2 regions of the Comamonas sp. Z1 genome follow, and region 2 is predicted to be linked to the other one. Evidence: predicted binding sites of a transcription regulator. Region 2 holds the regulator's gene; the other holds the start of a gene.

Region 1 (4,090 bases), on a different contig from region 2:
CCGGCCTGCCGCGCGCCGAGCGCGAACTGGCAGCAGCTGCAACCTCACGCACCAATGGCTGCATCTACTGCGCTTCGGTACATGCGCGCTTTGCCACGCATTTCTCGCAACGCGCCGCCGATGTGCAGCGCCTGCTCGATGAAGGTCCGGGCAGCGATCTGGGCCCGCGCTGGAACGCCATCGTCGCCGCCGCCGTGGCCTTGACGCAGACGCCGCCCGCACTGGAGTCCAGTCATATCGATGCGCTGCGCGCCGCCGGCCTGGATGACGCGGCCATCTCCGATGCGCTGCAGGGCACTGCCTTCTTCAACTGGGCCAACCGGCTCATGCTGTCTCTGGGCGAGCCCCTGCGCACGAGCAGCTGACAGCGCGGCTCACCACAGCCCCAGCAACTTCCACCAGGCGCTGCCGACGACAGCGAAGATCAGCAACTCCAGCACGCACATCGCAGCCCCCACGCGCCACCAGACACCTAGAGTCACATAGCCGCTGCCGAAGATGATGGGTGAAGTGCCGGTCGCGTAGTGCGTCAGCGTCATCATGATGGCCGAACCGGCCGTCATCATCAGCATGAAGGGGACGACGTAGTCAGCCGGGATCAGTTGCGCGCCCACGGTCAGAAAGGCCAGCATCATGGCGCTGATATGGGCCGTGGTGCTGGCAAACAGATAGTGCGAGAAGACGAAAACGCCCACCAGAATGGCGGCCACGGGCAGCCAGTCCAGGCCGCTGGCGACGATGGCGCTCTTCAAACCCTCGGCAAACCAGGCGACCACACCGAGCTTGTTGAGCTGCTCGGCCAGCATGACCAAGGCACCGAACCAGATCAGGGTGTCCCAGGCGCTTTTCTCGGACAGCACATCATCCCAATCGATGGTCCCCGTGATGATCAGGGCGAACAAACCGAGAAAAGCCACCACGGTCGGGTCCAGCGTGAACGCCGGGCCGAACAGCATTTGCGGCACATTCGCCCATAGCAACAGCATCACGCCGAAGGTGCCGAGCATCACGCGCTCCTTGCCTGACAGCGGGCCCATGCCTGCCATCTCGGCGCGCGCGTACTCCACGGCATTGGGCGTGGCCTTGAGTTCGGGTGGCGACAGCAGATAGATCGCCAGCGGCATCAACAGCAGACACAGCAGCCCTGGCAGCAGCATGTACAGAGCCCAACTTGTCCAGCTCAGGTGCAGGGACTGACCCGTGGCCTTGGCCACCAGGTCCACGACCAGCGGATTGGGCGCCGTCGCGGTCAGGAACATCGCCGAGGTGATCGGATTGGAATGGTAGTTGACCAGCGCCAGATAGGTCCCGACCTTGCCTTGCGTTCCCTTGGCCGGATCCGATTCAAAGGCATTGGCGATGGACTTCATGATCGGATGCACGATGCCGCCACCGCGTGCCGTGTTGCTGGGCGTGAACGGGGCCAGTACCAGCTCGCAGATCGCGAGTCCGTAACCTATGCCTATGGTGCGCTTGCCCATCAGCGCAATGAACAGCAATCCGATGCGGTTGCCGAGCCCCGTCTTCTTGAGACCGCGCGATATCAGAACCGCCACCACGATCAGCCAGATCAGAGGATTCGCAAAGCTGCTCAGCGCATCCGTGATCGCACCTTTGGACGAACTGGAGGTGACCTGGGACAGCGACACGATGACAATCGCCATCAATGCCATCACGCCTATGGGCATGACCTTGAGGATGATCGCCACGATGGTCGTCAGAAAGATGGCCACCAGTTGCCAGGCCTTGCTGTCCAGTCCCGCAGGTACCGGCGTCAGCAGCAGACCGGTCAGCACCAGGGTGGAAATCAGTGCAGGCACGACCCGAAACGGAACGGCCGATTTGAAGTAACGGAACATCGAGACGATCTTCTCGAACATAGAAGTCCTTTTCTTTACCTGCAGCGCATCGAGACACCATACCTCAGCTCAGCAAAAGCCAGGAGTCCCCGACGGACATTGGCGCTCGGGTCACAGACTGGCATCATGATGCAGTGCCGCATGGCTTCGACTCCAGGCCGACTTTTACGTTGCCAAAGTTTGATCGACGGCAAGACTTGCAGAAGCAAAACCAATGGCAAGACCTCGTACATGTCAGTATTCAAGCATTGGGCACATGCCCATGGATTCAGCAGGAGAGACACTCTAAATGCCAGCGAACCGATTCCTGCCCGATGAATGGGAAAGCCGCCTTGAAGAAATAGATCTAGCGATACTGCATCAGGCTGCTATCTGCAAGATCCGGCTGCTTGAGCCCGGTGCCGTCGAACGCGTGCTGGCCAACGATGCCGGCATCTGCGGTGCCGAACATGAGACGGCATTCAGGACCTTGCGCGGCCTGCTCTATCTGCACTACACCGAGGTACTTCATATCAGCGAGGTACTGAGCCCGGAAATCGCTCAGGTGATTGCCAGCCGGGTGCGCGAGCATCTGAGCCGGCGCTCGGGCACAGCGTCGGGAGGTATGACGAGCTGATACCAGCGCTGCCGCCCTTCAATGGAAAATGGACAAAAAAAAGGTCACGACATTGTCGTGACCTTTTCAATTTGGTTGCGCGAGAAGGATTTGAACCTCCGACCTTTGGGTTATGAGCCCAACGAGCTACCAGACTGCTCCATCGCGCGGTATTTCCAAATTATAGCAGGCTTTGCAGCCTGCCCTGGCTTATTCAGCTGCTGCAGCGGCTTCTTCAGCGCGCTCGACCAGTTCCACATAGGCCATGGGAGCGTTGTCGCCCACGCGGAAGCCCATCTTCAGGATACGTGTGTAGCCACCGGGACGCTGAGCGTTGCGGGGACCCAGCACGTTGAACAGCTTGGTCACGCTGTCGCGGTCGCGCAGGCGGTCGAAAGCCAGACGACGGTTAGCCACGGTATCAACCTTGGCCAGAGTGATCATGGGCTCGATGACGCGACGCAGTTCCTTGGCCTTGGGGACCGTGGTCTTGATTGCTTCGTGCTCGATCAGCGAGTTCATCATGTTCTGCAGCATTGCCTTGCGGTGTGCAGAAGTGCGGTTCAGTTTGCGGAGGCCGTTGCCGTGACGCATGGTGCTTTTCCTTTGCTCCCCGTTTTTATCCGGAGATCTTTTCTAAATTAAATCAGGCAGCCGTATCAGGTACTGCCCGAGGCACTTGGACTTTGCCGGATCAACTCCAGCAAAGTCCTCTATTGTAGCAATTAACGCTTTTCCAGGCCAGCGGGTGGCCAGTTTTCAAGCTTCATGCCCAGAGTCAGACCGCGGGAAGCCAGAACTTCCTTGATCTCGTTGAGCGACTTGCGACCCAGGTTGGGAGTCTTGAGCAGCTCGTTTTCGGTACGCTGGATGAGGTCACCGATGTAGTAGATGTTCTCTGCCTTGAGGCAGTTGGCAGAACGCACGGTGAGCTCGAGCTCGTCCACAGGACGCAGCAGGATGGGATCGAACGACGTGGCAGCGCCGCGGCCACCGGCAGGAGCGTCGAACACGCTGGCGATATCGCCACCGTCGAGCTGGGCAAACACTGCCAGCTGCTCCACCAGGATCTTGGCGGATGCACGCACTGCGTCTTCAGCGGTGATGGCACCGTTGGTTTCGATTTCCAGAACCAGCTTGTCCAGATCGGTACGCTGTTCCACACGTGCGGATTCGACAGCGTAGCTCACGCGCTTGACGGGCGAGAACGAAGCGTCGAGCACGATACGGCCGATCGACTTGGTCGATTCGTCACCGTAGCGGCGCACGTTGCCGGGCACATAGCCGCGGCCCTTTTCCACCTTGATCTGCATGTCCAGCTTGCCGCCTTGCGACAGATGGGCGATCACATGATCAGGGTTGACGATTTCTACGTCGTGGGGGGTCTGAATGTCACGGGCAGTGACAACACCTTCGCCATCCTTGCGCAGGCTCAGGGTGACTTCGTCACGATTGTGCAGCTTGAACACCACACCCTTGAGGTTCAGCAGGATGTTGGTCACATCTTCCTGGACACCGTCGATGGAGGAGTACTCATGCAGCACCCCAGCAATCGTCACTTCCGTCGCTGCGTAACCCACCATGGAGGAGAGCAGAACACGGCGCAGGGCATTGCCCAGCGTATGACCGTAGCCAC
Region 2 (4,090 bases):
CCAGATGAAACAGGCTGGTACGCAGCCATTGGCGTTTTTGCAGGCCGAGCACGACAACTGGCTGCCCGCCGCCGACAGGCTTCGCTGCTGTGACCACACTGCAGGGGGCAGCACACATCACAAGACAATGGGGCCCACCCACGAGCCCCATGATCAAAGCAGTCCAGACCAGCGAAAACAACATGCGCTAGATGATGCGCGAAAAGCGGGCGCGGTTCCGGTCGGCCTGCAAATATCGGTCAAACAGCATGGCTACTCCGCGCACAAAAAACCAGCCCAGGCCAGTGACCTTGAAGCCCTCGGCGGACAGCTCGACCAAGCCGTTGCGCTGCATCTCTGCCAGCGCATCCAGCTCCGCAGCGAAGTATTCGCGGAAATTGATAAGCCAGGCCTGCTCCATGGGCTCATACAGGACGGAGCCCTGGCACATGATGGACATGATGACGGCTCTGCGCACCAGATCGTCACGTGAAAGTGCCAGTCCGCGCTGCACGGGCAACATGCCGCCATCGACGGCATCGTAATACTCTTCAAGAGTCTTGACGTTCTGGCTGTAGGTCGCGCCCACCTTGCCGATAGCCGATACGCCCAGTGCAATCAGATCGCAATCAGGCTGGGTGCTGTAGCCCTGAAAATTGCGATGCAGGCGCCCCTGGCGCTTGGCAATGGCCAAAGAGTCGTCAGGCAGCGCAAAGTGGTCCATGCCTACATAGACATAACCGCCATCCATGAATGCATCAATTGCGCCGGAGAGCATGTTCAGCTTGTCCTGCCCCATGGGCAGGTCTGCCGATTCGATGCGCCTTTGCGGCTTGAAGCGCTCGGGCAGATGCGCATAGGCATACAGTGCAATGCGATCGGGGCGCAGCTCATTGACCTGTGCCAGCGTGCGCGCAAAAGACTCGGGCGTCTGCCTGGGCAAACCGTAGATCAGGTCCACATTGATGGAGACAAAGCCCAGGCGGCGCGCCTCGGCCACCAGCGCAAATACTTGCTCGGCGGGCTGCTCGCGGTGCACCGCTTTCTGCACCGCGGGATCAAAGTCCTGCACGCCAAAGCTCAGGCGATTGAACCCCATGTCCTTGAGAGCTCTCAGCCGCTCGTTGCTGACGGTGCGCGGATCGACCTCGATGGAGTACTCGCCCGCGGGATCCAGCTTGAAATGTTCACGCATCAAGACCATCAGCTGCTGCAACTCGGCATCGCTGAAAAAGGTCGGTGTGCCTCCGCCCAGATGCAGCTGGCTTACGAGCTGGCCTTTGCCGCAATGCTCGGTATGCATGGCCAGCTCGCGGCTCAAGTAGTCCAGATACTCGGCAGCCTTCTCATGATGCTTGGTCACGATCTTGTTGCAGGCGCAGTAATAGCAAAGCGACTCACAGAACGGCACATGCACATAAACGGACAGGGGCAAAGCGCGCGAGCCAGAATGCGTCTTGCGCTGCTTGAGTGCCAGTATGTAGTCGTCTGCACCAAAAGCCTCAACAAAACGGTCGGCTGTTGGGAACGATGTGTAGCGTGGGCCGGGGATATCAAAGCGGCTCAGCAACTCAGGCGTGACTGCGGTCATAACTGGGAGTTAGGGTGCGCCCACACTCTGTATAGAGCAGATTTCAATGGAAATCAGATCCTGAAAATCATGCCCAAAATAGGCAAAAGCGCATGTTTTTGAACGAATACAGGCAATGTGCCCCAAGGCAATCACCCTGTCCTTGATGAAAATCAAGAGACCTCAAGGCAAGTGCTGCGACAATTTGATCCATCTCATCTTCAACCACGAGGTCAATGACCAGCGCGACTCTCCACTCCGTGTCTGTCTGCGCCGTTGCAAAAAGCCCATGAATCTTCAGACCATCAAAGCATCCTGCTCCAACTGCAATCTGCGTGAACTGTGCATGCCCATGGGCCTGGACGATGAACAAATGGAGCGCATTGACGAGATTGTGGCCACGCGCCGCAAGGTCAAGCGCGGCGGTCTGCTGTTTCGCAATGGCGAAGAGTTCACCTCGCTGTATGCCATACGAACCGGCTTCTTCAAGACCAGCGTGGCCACCGAAGACGGACGCGATCAGGTCACAGGCTTTCAGATGGCTGGCGAAATCATTGGTCTGGACGGCATCGTCAACGACCACCACACTTGTGATGCCGTGGCCCTGGAAGACGCCGAGGTTTGCGTCATGCCGTTTGACAAACTGGAGCAGCTCTCGCGCGAGGTCACTGCCCTGCAGAACCATGTGCACAAGGTCATGAGCCGCGAAATCGTGCGCGAGCATGGCGTGATGCTGCTGCTGGGCAGCATGCGTGCCGAAGAGCGCCTGGCGGCCTTTGTGTTGAACCTGGTCCAGCGCCTGTCGGCACGCGGCTTTTCCAAGTCGGAACTGGTGCTGCGCATGACGCGCGAAGAAATCGGCAGTTACCTGGGCCTCAAGCTCGAGACCGTGAGCCGCACTTTCTCCAAATTTGCAGAGGAAGGCATTGTGGAAGTCAAGCAGCGCCACCTGCGCATCCTGGATACCGAGGCGCTCAAACGCATCGTCAACAGCCAGCAATGCCAGAACTGAACCGAGTCGACAGACACTCTCAAGACAAAGCCCGCGGACAGCGGGCTTTTTTGTCTGTGCGAATTAATCGGGCAGAGGCTCGGAAACGATGCCGCCATTGAGATCGCTGACGGAGCGCCCCAGCATCACCGTCATCGCACCTCCGATCAGGGTCACGACCCAGAAGGCAAAAAAAGCGACCGTATAGATGGCCTGGCGCGACCAGTCCAGGGGGGAGCCCAGCCAGTGCACATCCAGCGGGTCCACAAAGGCGAAAACCACCATCTCCATGATTGCCGCCGCCAGAAAGGCCGGCCAAACAATCCACATCCAGCGTCGAGCATCCATCCTGATTCTCCTTGGGCTGTGGGCTTGGTCATATTTTGCACAACAGTGGTGACCGTTCATGCAGGACTGCGGGCATGCACCGTGGCGGGAAACCCTGAACCACTCTCTTTTCAGTAGCATCCTGCGCCATCTGGATATCAAAAAACCATTTGCTTCTACATCAACGTTAGGCAGAGCATGCGCAACACGCTCTGATTTTGATATCGGCAACAAAAAAGGCCGCAAAAGCGACCTTGGCGGAGCAAGCGCCGGAGCGCTCAGCGATCCAGCGGATGGTCCTTGGCTGGCGTGGCCGCATGATTGCGGCCGGTGACTGCTGGGGCCAGGCTTTTTTCACTTTCGCTCAGGCGCTGGTTGATTTCCATGCCATGGCGGTAGTAGTCAGGGTCAATCACGGGATCAGGCCTGCTCAGTGCGATGTATGCGGTGACAAAGCCGGCAATCACCACGATCACCGGGCCGGCGATGATGAGCCAGACATGGGCAAACTTCCACCAGGGCTTGCCGTCCTCGGGGTGGATGATCTTGGCCGTTTGCGAGACCTTGGCTTGTGCTGCCGACATGATGAAACCTCTTTCCAAAATTCTGACCACCCAGACACACACGGCAGGGTGGCATAAATTGTTGCCGATTGGCGGTGCCCTTGTCCGGCCTCCGTGATGGCTCACGAAGACCGTCAAGACCTGGCATTAACGCGGCACCAGGAACACCGTCTTCTCGGAAATACGCCCTGCTCCGGCAGTCACTGCATCCACATTGAAGTGTACGGGGTGCGAGCCGGGAGTTGCTGAGCCATACGGAATCTGCAGCCGCACCGCAATGCCGCGCGTCTCTGCAGGGCCAACGCTCACTTCCTGCTCGGATGCGACTTCCAGATTCTCCAGGCCCACGGCGCTGATACGGTAGCGCTGCTCGGACTCGGTGGCGTTCATGATCTGCAGACGGTAGACGTTCTCCAGCTTGCCGCCCGCCACGATGCGCGAAAGCGCAGCACGGTCGCGAATCACATCGACCTTGAGCGGCTCGCGCAGCACCAGACTGGCGATCATGGCAGCGCTGAGGGCCACCAGCACGGCCGAGTAGATCAGCACACGCGGGCGGAAAATGCGGCGAATCACCTGCACCTGCTTCCAGGCCTTGGCCACGGCATTCTGAGTGGTCAACCGGATCAGGCCACGCGGATACTCCATCTTGTCCATCAC

The links. The regulator FNR, encoded in region 2, switches genes on or off when oxygen is low (the NO sensors DNR and NnrR bind a similar motif). The targets are predictions, from matches to a motif close to TTGATNNNNATCAA.
Region 1: a site for FNR is predicted at 2,040-2,053, ahead of FSY45_RS05855 (DASS family sodium-coupled anion symporter). Genes of this name have one in related genera too.

What each region holds. Positions count from the first base shown of each region.
Region 1 is NZ_VOQT01000002.1:548,503-552,592, forward strand. Features, by position in the region: gene FSY45_RS05850 (alkylhydroperoxidase domain protein) at 1-365, shown strand, start outside; gene FSY45_RS05855 (DASS family sodium-coupled anion symporter) at 375-1,880, opposite strand; gene FSY45_RS05860 (hypothetical protein) at 2,149-2,475, shown strand; tRNA gene FSY45_RS05865 (tRNA-Met) at 2,548-2,624, opposite strand; gene rplQ (50S ribosomal protein L17) at 2,665-3,048, opposite strand; gene rpoA (DNA-directed RNA polymerase subunit alpha) at 3,180-4,090, opposite strand, start outside.
Region 2 is NZ_VOQT01000001.1:486,812-490,901, forward strand. Features, by position in the region: gene FSY45_RS02155 (sulfite exporter TauE/SafE family protein) at 1-184, opposite strand, end outside; gene hemN (oxygen-independent coproporphyrinogen III oxidase) at 188-1,570, opposite strand; gene fnr (fumarate/nitrate reduction transcriptional regulator Fnr) at 1,839-2,561, shown strand; gene FSY45_RS02170 (hypothetical protein) at 2,625-2,888, opposite strand; gene FSY45_RS02175 (FixH family protein) at 3,146-3,451, opposite strand; gene ccoG (cytochrome c oxidase accessory protein CcoG) at 3,578-4,090, opposite strand, start outside.